Regions from separate parts of the Glutamicibacter sp. BSL13 genome, predicted to be linked through region 2. Evidence: riboswitches for the same ligand, from Rfam matches in the RefSeq annotation. Region 2 holds a riboswitch; the other holds the start of a gene.

Region 1 (6,997 bases), on a different contig from region 2:
CGATCAGCAGCTGCGGGTCCAGCGCGAAGGCGATCGCGATCAGCACCCGCTGCTTCAGTCCGCCGGACAGCTCGTGCGGGTACTGGCCCAGCCGGTATTCCGGGCGGTCAACGCCCACGCTTGCCAGCAGTTCGACGGCCCGGGACCGCCACTGGGCCTTGGGCACCGAACGCTGCGGGTGCAGCCGGAACACCTCGATCAGCTGGGAGCCGATGGTCTTCACCGGGTCCAGGCTGGAGCCCGGATCCTGGGGCACCAGCCCGATGCCGGCCCCGCGGATGGCCCGCCAGCGGCGCACATCCAGGTTCGTCACCTCGGTGCCGCCAAAGCGGATGGACCCCTCGACGCGGGTGCCGGCCGGCAGCAGCCCGATCAGCGCCTTGGTCAGGGTCGACTTGCCGGACCCGGATTCCCCGACAACGGCGAGGATCTGCCCCGAGGGGATGTGCAGGTCCAGCCCGTTGGCGGCCACCGTCCCGCCGGGGTAGCGTACCGTGAGGTCCTCGATGCGCACCACCGGTGCGGCGGGGGTGTTCTTGGTGTTCATTTCCATGTCCACTGTCCTTGTCCTAGAAGCGGAAGGCGCGGTTGATGCTGCGCCCCAGGGCGGCGGTGAGCATGACGGCCGTGACGATCACCAGGCCCGGCAGGGTGGTCAGCCACCAGGCCACCGACAGGTACTGGCGTCCCTCGGAAATCAGCAGCCCCCATTCGGGGGTGGGCGGCGGGGCGCCGAAGCCCAGGAAGCCCAGTCCCGAGATGGCCAGGATCGCCGCCCCCAAATCCACGGCGAGCAGGGCCAGCACCGGTCCGATCACGTGCGGCAGGATGTGCCGGCGCAGCACGGTGAAGTAGCCGCCGCCGCTCATCAGTGCCGCCTGCACGAAGTCGTGGGAGCGCACCCGCAGCACCTCGGTGCGCACCAGCCGGGCGAACGCGGCAATCGAGGCGATCCCCACCCCCAGGCCCAGGGACAGCGGCCCGGGCTCGGTGGCGGTGACCAGGATCAGCGCGATCAGGAACGCGGGCACCGCCAGCAGCACGTCCACCAGGCGCATGGCCACGGCGTCCGCCGCCCTTCCGGCGGTGCCGGCCAGCAGGCCCAGCACGCTGCCGAGCACCGAACCGATCAAGCATGCCAGTCCCGCGGTCATCAGGGTTTGCCCGGTGCCGTGCACCACCCGGGAGTACACGTCGCGGCCCAGGTGGTCGGTGCCAAAGGGGTGGGCGGGGCTGGGGGCGCTCAACTTCTGCGCCGGGATCCCGGTGATCGGGTCCGCTGCGCTGAACGCGCCGGGCACCAGCGCCCAGGCCAGCAGCAGGCCCAGCGGCAGCAGCATCCACCAGCGTCCCAGCCAGCGGCGCACCGGGCGGCCCGGTGTTGGCGCCGCGGTGGTTGGTGCCGGCTCCGGGAGCGGCAGCCCGGCCGGGGTGGTGTTCTGTTCGGTCAGTACGCTCATGATCCCTTGTCCCTTCAGGCGGCCAGGGCCCGTGCCGAGCCGGCGTGGGCGGTAATGATTCGTGGGTCCAGCTGCGGGTGGATGAGGTCCACCAGCAGGTTCACCACGGTGAAGGTGGCGGCGGTGAGCAGCACCAGCCCCTGCACCAGGGGAATGTCCTGGACGGTGACCGCCTGCAGCACCAGCTGCCCCAGTCCGGCGCGGGCGAACACGGTCTCGGTGATCACCGAGCCGGCCAGCAGGGTGCCGATGGTGATCCCGGCAATCGACAGCGCGGCCGGGGCGGCGTTCTTCAGCGTGTGGCGGTAGAAGATCCAGGACTCCCCGGCCCCCTTGGCGCGCAGCACGTCCACGAACGGCTGGGCCGAGACCTGCTGAACGCTCTTGAGCAGCACCTGGGCGATCGGTGCGCTCAGGTGCAGGGCCAGCACCAGGATCGGCACCAGCAGCGACAGCGCCGAACCGTCCGGGAACAGGGACATCACCCCCAGCTGCACGGCCAGCAGCTGCAGCAGCACCAGGCCCAGCCAGAACACCGGGATTGAAATGAACAGCGGCGGCAGGTTCAACAGCGCCCGGCGCAGCCGCTCACCACGGGCCAGGGTGGCCGCGGCCACCAGGGCCACCGCCAGCAGGACGGCCAGCACGAAGGCGCTGCCGGCCAGGACCAGCGTGGATCCGATGACCTCCCCGATCCGGGCGGCCACCGGCGCCCCGGAGGACAGCGAGTAGCCCAGGTCTCCGCGCAGCAGCGCGCCCAGCTGTCCCAGGTATTGGGTGATCAGCGGTTGGTCATAGCCGTAGTGGGCCTTCAGCTGTGCGATGGTGGCCGGGTCCGCGGCGGCGTCGGTGGACAGGAAGATGGTCACCGGGTCGTTCGGCAGGGCCTGCACCGCCAGGAAAACCGCGGTGTAGGCCAGCCAGATGACCAGCAGGGCCTGGCCAACGCGCTTGGCAATGTATCCACCCATGCTTCCCTCCCCTACTTGCCGCTCTTCCAGGCGCCCTGGAAGATCGGGGCAGTGCCGGAGGTGAAGTCGACGTGGGTGCCCGAATGCGCGCCGTAGACCTGGACCTCATCCCACAGCACCAGGGTCAGGGCCTTGTCCAGCACCAGGGCACGCTGTTCCTCACCGATCAGCTTCAGGTGCTCCTGCTCGGTGGTGGCCGCCTGTTCCCGGGTGAACAGTTCGTTCAACTCTTCGTCCGCGTTCAGCGTCTGGGTGTTGTTCGCCGGCCCGAAGACCGGCCCCAGCCCGCCGTAGGCGAACTGCCGGGTGCCGAAGAATTCGACCTTGTCATCGACCAGGGCACTGGTCAGGAACGTGTTGTCCGCTGCCCGGTTCACCAGTTTGACCCCGATCTCGCGCCACTGCTGCTCAATAAGTTCGAAGGCCGGCTTGATGACCACCGAGTTGTTCGAGGAGGCGACGGTGACCTCCAGCTTCTTCCCGTCCTTCTGCCGGATCCCATCCGGTCCCGGAACCCAGCCGGCCTCATCCAGCAGCTCCTTGGAGCGCGCCGGGTCGTAGGCCAATTCCGCGGAGAAGTCCACGAAGCCCGGGGCCTTGTGGTTCAGAATCGATGCGGAAATCACATAGCTGTCCGAAAGCACGGTGTCCTTCAGCGCCTGGCGGTCGATGCCCACCTGCAGCGCCTGGCGGACCTTGGCGTCGGTCAGCTGCCCGGAGCCAATGCGCACCGAGGCGTTGTTGGTGGTCAAGTCCACGCCCTGCGCGGCGAACACCTGGCCGCCGCCGGATTTCAGCACCTGCTCATCCACCGGCTGCAATCCCCGCACCAGGTCCACCTGCCCGGACTGGGCGGCCCCGGCACGGTGCGCAACCTCCGGCAGGTACTTGATGACCAGCTCATCCAGGTAGGGAGCCCCCGGGTTCTGTGCACCCTGCGGAGCCCAGGCGTAGTCGTCGCGGGCGCTGAACACCACCTCCTCATCGGGCTTTTCCGAGGCGAAGACGAACGGTCCGGAACCCACGATCTTGGAGATCGCCGACTGCCCGGCGTTGTCCAGCTTCAGCGTTTCGGGGGCCACCAGCCCGGCGGTCACCGAGGAGGTGGCGCGCAGGAAGTTGGCGTCCGGGCGCTTCAGGGTGACCTGGACCTTATTCCCGTCGAGCACCTTGGAGGACTTGTACGCCGAGAAATCCACGTTCGGCTGGATCTGCGCATCCTTGATGCCCAGTCCCAGCGCGTCCAGGTTCGCCTTGACGGCCTTGGCATCCAGTGCGGTGCCGTTGGAAAACGTCACCCCGTCACGAATGGTGAACGTGTACTGGGTCTTGGCCTCGTTGGAGGTGAAGCCGCTGGCGATCCACCCCACCAGCTTGCCCTGCTCGGCGTCAAAATAGGTCAGCCGGTCCAGCACCGAGTTCAGCACGTTGGCCTTCTCGTAGAACCGGGCAGCCTGGGTCTGCCAGTTGTCGATGGGGGTGACCTCGGCGTAGGTCAGGGTTCCACCCTGCACCGGGTCGCCGGCTGGCTGTGCCGACTCGGTGTTCGGGCTTGCCGCGCCGCTGCCGCCGCATGCGGTCAACGACAGCCCCAGGGCCGCAAGCAGTGCGGTGGCTTTCAGCGCCAAACGTGGTGGCCGCATAATCCGTGTTCCTCTCGGTTTAGCCCGAGGAGCACGCTGAATTCAGGTCCCTCCCGCGAAGGGAGGCAAAACAGGCAGACATCCGCCCGTGTTCGGGGACCGTTGCGAAATCTAGCAATCTCCATCGGTCCTGGCCTTAGCACCGCTCCCCGTCGGGGTGGTTGCTGCGACGTCAACGAGCCAGGTCTCTCAGTCGCTCTGGATGGTGTTGTTCCGGTGGGTGTTCCGGGTGATTTCAGTGTGCGGCGGGGACATTCATGTGACCAACCATGACGAAACATCGACGTCACATCGCCACCGAGGAGGCGACAAAGGCTCGGCAGCACCGTAACAATGGGGTCACACGCGCCGGTAAGTCATTGTGTGAAGGCGAAAACCGCAGATCCTTGACAATTCCTCCGGCAGGGTGGCGCCGGTGCCACCGCGCCCGCTGTAGTGGGTGGCGCGGGTTTTACACGCCTCCGCGGACCGGGGGCAGCACTGTGCAGCAGCCGCAGGGCCGGGCCGGCTTGGCCTTGTCCCGCAGTTGGAGCCCTGTGAAACCCTGTACAGATTCCTCATCCACGAGCCGGCCGATCCACCGGCGCGGAAAAACCGCTGGGCGCTACGCCCTGCCGGGGCCCATAGGCCAGGCGACAACGAAACGCTCAAGCACGACCCGGAAACCCGGCTGCGACGTCAGGGTCGGATCCCATTGGTGTCCAGCAACCCGCTGGGTGCGACGCCAGTACTTCTCATGCTCGCGGCGCCAGCTGGCCAACGAGCGGTCATCCTCCCCTTCAGCAAAGGCGAAATCGGCGTCCACGTGGTCAAAGGCCGCCAAGGTGACCTCGGTGGTCTGCAGGATGAGACGCGCCGTACCGGTGGAATCGCAGGCTAGCCAATAGGCGCCTGCCTCCGGCAACGGTTCACCGCTTGCCGTGTACTCGTTCTCCAGGCTCGAGGTTGCGCGCTTATCCCCGTCGGAAACTGCGCGCAGCAACGCATCGGCCAATGCGGGACTGTCCCCGAAGTAGTCAACGACAGGCAACACCTCGGGTCGCAGGCCCCCGCCCCCTGCCCAAAGCACATAGTCGCCCCACAATTGTCTTGCCCGCGCGAGGTCGACTGGCGGGAGCCGGGAGGCCGAGGAATCCATGGCCCAAGCCTAGTGCTTTCCGCCATGGGCCGGCGCTGCACAGGGGCCTTTCATTGCCTCTGCCCGGAACCAAGGTTGCGCGCAAAAATCGGCGGGAAAGGCATACGGTGCTTCGTGCACAGAAACCGCCGGCTCCTCTCCGAAGGACGGCCCCGCCCCGGAGGCGCTGCGCCGAAAGCCGGTTCCTCAGGACAACCACAACTTTTCTAATGTGATGCGTGTCACTTCCACTGGATGTGGTGCACTACGCCTAGCTTGAGGGGGTCAGAACCCATCAACCCCCCAAGGAGCGGGTAGCTGTGCACCCACGATCACTTCGCGCCCCAGCCTGCGCGATCAGCCTGGCGTTAGGCTTGACCGCGCTCAGTCTAGCGCCGGCCCAGGCAGAACCACGCCAAACCGAAAAGCAGGCCACCGCCACCGGTTACGGTGGCGCCGTGGCCACCGTCGACCCGGAGGCCACCTCCGCGGCGATTTCCGTGTTGCGCCGCGGCGGCAACGCCGTGGACGCGGCGGTGGCCGCCGCCGCGACACTGGGAGTCGCCGAACCCTACAGCGCCGGCATTGGCGGCGGAGGCTACTTCATGTACTACGACGCCGAAACCCGGAAGATCAGCACGCTGGACGGTCGGGAAACCGCCCCGGCCGCTATGCCCCACGACGCCTTCATTGATCCGCAGACCGGCAGCCCCTACCCCTTCACCCCGGAGCTGGTGACCAGCGGGGTGTCCGTGGGCGTGCCCGGCACGCTGGCCACCTGGGATGAGGCCCTGGACCGCTGGGGAACGATGAGCCTGGGCAAGGCCCTGCAGCCGGCCATCAAGACGGCCACGCGCGGCTTCGTCGTGGATGAGACGTTCCGCGAGCAAACCCTGGATAACAAGGAGCGGTTCGAGGCCTTCGAGTCCACCCGGAAGCTGTACCTTCCCCGGGGGGCTGCCCCCAAGGTGGGCAGCGTGTTCAAGAACCCCGATTTGGCCAAGACCTACCGCATGATTGCGCGCCGGGGCATCAACTCGTTCTACCGCGGTGAGCTCGCCGAGCAGATCGCCGCGACCGTGCAGGCCCCGCCGGTGGTGCCGGGAACCGAGCTGCCCGTGCCAGCCGGCCACATGACCGCCGCGGACCTGGCACGCTACAAGGTCGTGAAGCAGAAGCCGACCAGGGTGAACTATCGCGGCCTGGACGTCTACGGGATGGCCCCCTCCAGCAGTGGGGGCACCACGGTCGGCGAGGCCCTGAACATCCTGAACCGGTTCCAGCTTTCCACGATGCCGCGACCCGACGCGCTGCACCACTACCTGGAGGCCAGCGCCCTGGCGTTTGCCGACCGCGGCAAATACGTCGGGGATCCGGCATCCGTCGATGTGCCCACCCGCCAGCTGACCGACCGGCTCTTCGGGGCCGAACGGGCCTGCGCCCTGGATCCGCAGCGCGCCTCCGTGAAACCGGTAGCGCCGGGCGATGCCGCCAACTACGACGGGCGCTGCCCCACCGAAGCCGGTGTGGTGGCGCAGGAGAAGGACACGGAGAATATCTCGACCACGCACCTGTCGGTGGCCGACCGGTGGGGCAACGTCGTGTCCTACACGCTGACCATTGAACAGACCGGCGGTTCGGGCATCGTGGTGCCGGGCCGCGGGTTCCTGCTCAACAACGAGCTGACCGACTTCTCCACCGTCTACGATCCGGCCGCCCCGAACCGCATCGAGCCGGGCAAGCGGCCGCGCTCCTCCATGGCGCCGACCATTGTGCTCAAGGACCGCAAGCCGATGCTGGCGGTTG
Region 2 (6,997 bases):
GGGTCGGCCTGTTCGGTCGGGCTGATCAAGGTGCGTGGCGGGCGCATCGTGGAAACCGAGCAGTGGCTGCTCAAGCCGCCGGCCGGTTTCGACCACTTCGACCCGCGCAACGTCTCGATCCACCACATCACCGAGGACATGGTGGCCACCGCCCCGCGCATTGGCGAGAAGTTGACCGATCTGCTGCAGTTCGTCGGGGAAGACGTGCTGGTCGCGCACAACTCGGCGTTCGACTCCGGGGTAATCCGGGCCGCGGCCGAGGCCAGCGAACTGTCGGTCCCGCAGATCCAGCACCTGTGCACCGTGAAGCTCTCCCGCAAGGCCTATGACCTTCCCAGCTATTCGCTGCCGTTCGTGGCCGAGGAAGCCGGGCACCCGATCGAAAACCACCACGAGGCGCTCGCCGACGCCGAAGCCTGCGCCTGGGCCATGATCGATATCGCCGAACGCGGCCAAACCCCCACCGTGCACAACACTGCCGAACACTACTCGGTGCCGCTGGGCCTGACCCGCCCCTGGCAGCCGGGCGATGAGATCTCCCGGGCCATGCGTGACGCGCAGGGTTGGCTGGCCCGCGGTAACGCCATGCCCCCGCGCGACGCGTTCGCGTTCTGGCCGCAGGAGGGGGACAACCCGGCGCCGAACCTGGAGGCCGATGCCAGCCACCCGTTGTTCGGGCAAACCGTGGTGTTCACCGGGAACCTGGGCGTGCCGCGGCCCCAGGCCAAGGAATGGGCCGCCGCCCGCGGCGCACAGACCGCCTCGCGGGTCACCCGCGCCACGACCGCGCTGGTGGTCGGGGACGGCTTTGTCCCCGAGGACCTGTCCAACGGCCGGCTGACCAACAAGGCCAAGCACGTGCTGCGCCTGCGTGCCGCCGGGCAGAAGGTGGAGATCATTTCCGAGGGCGAATTCATGCAGCTGGTCGAAGGCTTCGCCCTGCAGTAATCTGCCGCGGGACGCGGCGCGACTTATCCTCCCGCAGTCTTCGCTCCAAGCCGCTGATCTGCAACGATGGGTCTATGACTTCTCGCGACCTGCTGACGCTGCGCATTGAATTGATGGAAGCCCAACCGCTGATCTGGCGGCGCATCCAGATTCCGGCCGACCTGGACCTGGCCGCTGCCGGTGACATCATCCAGATCGCCATGGGCTGGGACAACAGCCACCTGCAGTCCTTCCACAGCGCGGACCCCACCCAGGGATGGGGCAAGCCACAGACCGGAACCAGCTGGTATGACCAGCTTGCCCTGGACGAGGAGCTGGAGGGCCAGCCGCAGGAGGGCACCACACTCGGCCAGGCCCTGGCGGTCAACCCGGGAACCTTGTTCTACGTGTACGACTTCGGGGACAACTGGACGCACCGTCTGACCCTCGAATCATCAACCCCCTGCCCGGACGAGCAGTGCGCCGCCCGGGTGCTCGAGGGGGAAATGCGGGCGCCGGTGGAAGACAGCGGAGGATTATCGGGCTGGTACGACAAGCTGGAGGAGTTCAACGCCGAGCAGCCCACCGAGGAGCAGCAGGAAACCATCGACTGGCTGCGCTGGCGCTCCGGCGATGAGCTCGACTTCGACCCGATGACCTACAACCAGCAGGCGGCGAACCGCGAGCTGGAACTGTACTTCAGCCTCCTCGCGGGAAACTCGGTCTTTGTCCAGTGGCTGCGCGGCAAGCCCTCGGGGGTACGGCGCTACGCGCTGATCCTAGCCAGCGAGGCCGGAATCACCGACGCCGCGGCAGGCGCGCGGATCCCCGAATGGTTCTTCACGGAGATAGTTCGGCCTTTCCAGGTGCTCATTGAGCTGGCCCAGGGCGAAGGCATCAAGCTCACCCCCGCCAGCTGGATGAACCCGAAGGCCGTGGCGGAACTGGTGGAGCGCCTGCAGTGGGAGGGCATTGACTACGAATCCTCCTCGCGCAAGCGTGAACACACGATGCCCACGGTGGCCCAATTGCGTGAGGTGGCGCGCATGGCCGGACTGGTGCGGGTCTACCGCGGGCGTGTGCTCGCCACGAAAAAGGGCAGTGAACTGGCCGGGGATGAACCGCGCCTCGCCCGCCATCTGCTGAACGCCATCAACACGGCGGAAAAGGACGAGGGCTTGCGCGATGGCACCATCGCCTACTGGTTGTGCCGGGCCGCCGGGATCGAGGCGCTGAGCGACGCGGCGTCCGACTACATTACCGAGGTCATGAACTTGCTGGGTTACCGGATGGGGCCGCTGGGTCAGCCGCTGGGGCGCCATGCGGTCGTGCACCGCAGCACTCTAGCCCTCCTGTTTGAGGAGCTCGCCCGGTGGCACCGACGGGACTCCGGCGGCTACTTCTCAAAGCCTGCCCAGGAACACGTGGACGAATTCGCGCGGATGGTGCTGCAGGCTCCCGTGTCCTGAGGCGCGCCGCAACGGGGCGAGAGACGAACCGGTCCACCGCCTGACTGCGCTGTTGGCCTGCGGCCCCTGATGGGCCGTGCATTATGGCTTTGGTGTGCCTAGAATCTGCAATCCGCCTCATCCGTTGATTCACATGTCGTCACAACAGCGGAAGATGACGGGATGTGACGCCCGAAATGTCGCCATAAGACTGATCATTGCAGCTTGTGACCTGCCCTTTGAGTCGTTCTCCATCCCTGCGCCAGACTGGTGGACAACGAAGGCGATGACCTTCAAACCATCCAGAGCGGCCGAGAGATCTGGCTCTACGACGTCGCGGCAACCACCCATTGGGGCACGGTGCTACTGCCAGAAACGATGGAGAATTTCCTGGCTGACCGCTCCTCAGTGAGGCCGCGCGGCCGGGACGCTTCGTCGCGGTAAAGACGAGGAGTACACATGATCAGCCTGCGCAACGTATCGACAAGCTTCGGCACCGGCAGCGACGCTTTCACGGCCGTGGACAACGTGTCCCTGGACATTCCCCGGGGCTCGATCCAAGGAATTATCGGTTTCTCGGGAGCGGGAAAATCGACCCTGATCCGCAACATCAATCTCCTGCAGCGCCCGGACAGCGGTTCGGTCCAGGTTGGCGGCGTGGAATTGACCGAACTTTCAGAGGAAGAGCTGCGGCGCGAACGCCATCAAATTGGCATGATCTTCCAGCACTTCAACCTGCTCAATAACCGCACTGCCGCCCAAAATGTGGAGCTCTCGCTCAAGTTTGCCGGGGTTCCCGCCCGCCAACGGAGAGCGAAGGCCCAGGAGGCGTTGGCCATTGTGGACCTGGCCGACAAGATCCATTCCTATCCGGCCCAGCTCTCCGGCGGCCAAAAGCAGCGCGTGGCCATCGCCCGCGCCCTGGCCACGGAGCCCAAGGTGCTTTTGTGCGACGAACCCACAAGCGCCGTTGACCCGCGCACCACCGACTCGGTGCTCCAATACCTGCTGGACATTAACGCCAACCTGGGAATTACCACCGTGATCGTCACCCACGAAATGAACGTGGTCAAGGCCATCGCCGACAACGTGGCGGTAATGGAGGACGGGCGGCTGGTTGAACAGTTTGATCTGGCCGAGTTGAGGCAACCGGGTTTCAGCCCGCATACCGCGATCGGACGCTACCTGATCAGTGACGAGATCGTCCTGCAGCGCCCCACCGGCCAGGAAGAACACCGCACCCCGCAGCTGTCGGCTGCCGCATCCTAGGAGACGTCTTGAGCACAATCTATCTTCCGCTTGCGGCCGCTGCGAGCAGCAACGGTGCAGTGGCCACGTTCAGCATTGACCGCCTGCTGGAACTGGGACCCGAGATCGGCGTCGCGATCGGCCAGACCCTGGCGATGCTGCTGGTCTCGATTCCCCTGGCGATCCTGATCGGTACCCCCTTGGGAATCTGGCTCTATTCCATGTCACCGCAGGGCCTGCGGCCCCGACCGCGGCTGCACCGCATCGTCGACGGTGCAGTCAACACCATCCGCTCCTTCCCGTTCCTGATCCTGCTGATCGCGATCATCCCGGTCACCCGGTTCATCGTCGGAACAACGGTGGGTACCGCCGCGGTGATTGTCCCGCTGACCATCAACGCGATTCCCTATTTCGCCCGCTTCGTGGAACAGAACATCACCCAACTCGGTTCGGGCGTCGTTGAAGCCGCCAATGCCATGGGCGCCACCCGCGGGCAGATCATCCGCGACGTCCTGCTGGTGGAGGCCCGGCCGGCGCTGTTTGGCTCGATCACCATCATGACCGTCTCCTTCATCTCCTACTCGGCCATGGCAGGGCTGGTGGGCGGCGGAGGGATCGGCGACTTCGCCATCCGCTACGGCTACTACCGCTACGAGACCGGTGTCATGCTCCTGGCCATCGTGCTGATGATCGCGCTGGTGCACCTGGTGCAGGTCTCCGGTACGGCGCTGGCCCGGCGCTACGACAAACGATAGCCAGCACCCGTTACTTCACCTTCACTACTTCAAAGGAACACCATGTCACTGACTCGTCGCAGGATCATCACCTCAGCAGCCGCCTTGGCCGTCACCGGCCTGCTGGCTTCATGCGGTTTGACCGGCAATGTCAATGCCGGGAACGACAAGACCATCAAGCTGATCGTCACCGAATCGGCGCCCACCCAGGAGCCCACGAAGATCGCCGAGCGAATCCTGGAGGAGCAGGGATGGGATGTGCAGGCGACCTACGTCACCGACATTGTCCAGCCCAACCACGTGGTGGCGAACGGTGAATATGACGCGAATTTCTTCCAGCACGCAGCCTACCTGGAGCAGTTCACGGCGGATCAGAACATCGAGGTGGACCCGGCCTTTTACATGTACGGTTCACCGGCCGGGCTGTACTCGACCAAGCACAAGTCGGCGAAGGAACTGCCCGATGGGGCCAAGATCGCCATCCCGGTGGATCCCTCGAACAACGGCCGGGCCCTGGCCCTGCTGGCCAAGGAGGGGCTGTTGAAGATCACCGAGGGCAAGAGCGTCATCCACCTTTCGCAGAACGACATCCTGGAGAACCCCAAGAACTTCTCCTTCGTTGAGGTGGACCAGCAGTCGCTGTCCAAGACCCTGCCCGACGTGGATGCCGGCTTCCTGTTCGTGAGGCTCGGCGGGGAGATCGGGCTGACCCCGCAGGATGCGCTGCTGTTTGAGGAAGAGGAGGACGCTCTTCCCTACAACAACCTGGTGGCGGCAAAACCCGGTTTCATGGATACGGAGAAGGGCAAGGCCCTGGAAGCCGCCTACCATTCCGATGAGGTGCGCGAATGGTACGAAGACTACCTCGACGGCGCACTGCCCACCCCCTGGGATCGTGACCCGGCAGCGGACATCGCCACCTGGAACACCCAGAACTAACGAACACTTCAAAAACGCCTGCGAGGGACAAGCCACCGGCTTGTCCCTCGCAGGCTCTTGCATTGCCGGGTCATGGCACACCGCTGGTGCCCATTAGCCCGTTCTCGTGAACGGTGGGTGGGAGCGCGTCACCCCGACGGGCCAGCGGGCCGAGGACCAACCGCTCGGTCAGCCGACCAGGCCCATCCAGCGCTCATGCAGTTCGGAAATGATGTCATCGAGCACCGAGGCGGGGCGTTCGGCGATCAGGTCGGTGCCGTACACGGCGGCCAGCAGGGCGACGGCGTACGCGTCGGCTTCTGGATCCCGGGGCTGCTCGGCCTGCGGATCCTCGTCTTCGTTCTCATCGGCCCCGCCAAAGTAGGCGGCATAGGCTTCGGCGGCGGGACGGTCCAGGGAAGCGGCAACGGTGTCCACGATCCCGCGCAGGGCCTCGGCGGCGCTGCCTTCCAGTCCCTCCAGGTGCCCCTGCCATTCCCCGGCTGCGGTGGTGGACTTCTCCAGGGCCGAACGCAGGATCAGTGCGGCGGCGGCGGCGGTGTTCGCCGCCGGTTCCCCGTGGCTGAGGAACGCGGCCGACTTGGCCAGCGCCTTCGTGTTGGCCTGCGGTACCCGGGCGATGAGTGCGGTGACCGCGGCGCGCGGCAGCACCCCGGTGCTGTCGTTCTGGGCGCCCGTGGGACGTGCCGCATAGCCCATGTCCGCGCTGTCCAGCCCGCTCAAGTTCGCCGGGTCCCCGGCCGCGATGCCCTCGGGGCGCTCCACGGCGGCGAATTCGGTGTCGATCCAGCGCTCCAGCGGCTGCGGCGCGGATTCCGGGAAGGAGCCGGTCAGCTGCTTGTAGGCGCGCAGGGAGGCCAGCCACATGCAGGCGGCCTCATCGCTGGCGACCCCGTTGTTCGCCCACTCCAGGGCTTCGAGCAGACCGTCGGCCACGTACAGGGCCAGCAGTTCGGTGGCCCCGGGTTCGTGTCCCTCCCGGGCGTGGGTCGCGCCGTCGGCCAGGCCAAGTAGGACCGCAAAAACCTTGTCGGAGTAGTCGTCGGGCAAAACTTCAAAATCACCGGTTTGAGTCACGCCTCCCATTCTAGCCACGCCCCGGCCGCGCGCAGGTGCCCGGCCCCGGCCGGGTGCGGACCTAGGGTTCGGGGGAGGTGCAGATCTCCATGAAGCGGGCCACGGCCGCGGACATCGGACGGCTGGCCTCCCAGATTGCCCGCAGCGGCCGGTTCAGGGTGGTGCCGGCAATGGGCAGCTGCACGAACCCGGGGTGGGCGGCGCTGCCTTCGATGGCCAGCCGGGAAATCACCGCCGGTCCCAGCCCGGCGGCCACCGCATGGGTGATGGCCGAGTTGGAGTTGAATTCCACGATCGGGGTGACCCGTTCGGTGCCCACATAGCTGTCTAGGAAGGCGCGGGTGCCCGAACCGGCCTCGCGCTCCACCAGCGCGGTGGCGGCCAGCTCGGCCAGGGTGACCGGGGTGCCGCGCTGCACCCACGGGTGGTGTTCGGGGGTGATGAGCACCAGCTGGTCGGTGTAGACGGTCAGGGCCACCAGCCCCTCGGGCACCTGCGGGGTTTCCACGAATCCCAGCGCGGTGTCGCGCTGCTGCACGGCGCTGATCACCTGGTCAGAGTTCATCACCCGCATCCTGGTGCGCACCGCCTGGTCGGCCTGGCGCAGCCTGCGGATCCAGGTGG

What was found. A riboswitch is a leader RNA that binds a small molecule or an ion and turns the genes downstream of it on or off. The one in region 2 is predicted to bind S-adenosylmethionine.
Region 1: linked by a shared signal. The riboswitch ahead of RCJ92_RS03935 (ABC transporter substrate-binding protein) and the one ahead of RCJ92_RS04725 (methionine ABC transporter ATP-binding protein) in region 2 are both predicted to bind S-adenosylmethionine.

What each region holds. Positions count from the first base shown of each region.
Region 1 covers NZ_JAVGCZ010000013.1:11,417-18,413, reverse strand. Annotated here, with positions in the region: gene RCJ92_RS03950 (ABC transporter ATP-binding protein) at 1-553, opposite strand, end outside; gene RCJ92_RS03945 (ABC transporter permease) at 570-1,460, opposite strand; gene RCJ92_RS03940 (ABC transporter permease) at 1,475-2,431, opposite strand; gene RCJ92_RS03935 (ABC transporter substrate-binding protein) at 2,443-4,074, opposite strand; SAM riboswitch class I at 4,193-4,283, opposite strand; gene RCJ92_RS03930 (ASCH domain-containing protein) at 4,679-5,068, opposite strand; gene ggt (gamma-glutamyltransferase) at 5,512-6,997, shown strand, end outside.
Region 2 covers NZ_JAVGCZ010000016.1:11,311-18,307, reverse strand. Annotated here, with positions in the region: gene RCJ92_RS04735 (exonuclease domain-containing protein) at 1-948, shown strand, start outside; gene RCJ92_RS04730 (plasmid pRiA4b ORF-3 family protein) at 1,023-2,396, shown strand; SAM riboswitch class I at 2,671-2,760, shown strand; gene RCJ92_RS04725 (methionine ABC transporter ATP-binding protein) at 2,835-3,644, shown strand; gene RCJ92_RS04720 (methionine ABC transporter permease) at 3,653-4,378, shown strand; gene RCJ92_RS04715 (MetQ/NlpA family ABC transporter substrate-binding protein) at 4,421-5,296, shown strand; gene RCJ92_RS04710 (hypothetical protein) at 5,465-6,373, opposite strand; gene RCJ92_RS04705 (LysR family transcriptional regulator) at 6,435-6,997, opposite strand, start outside.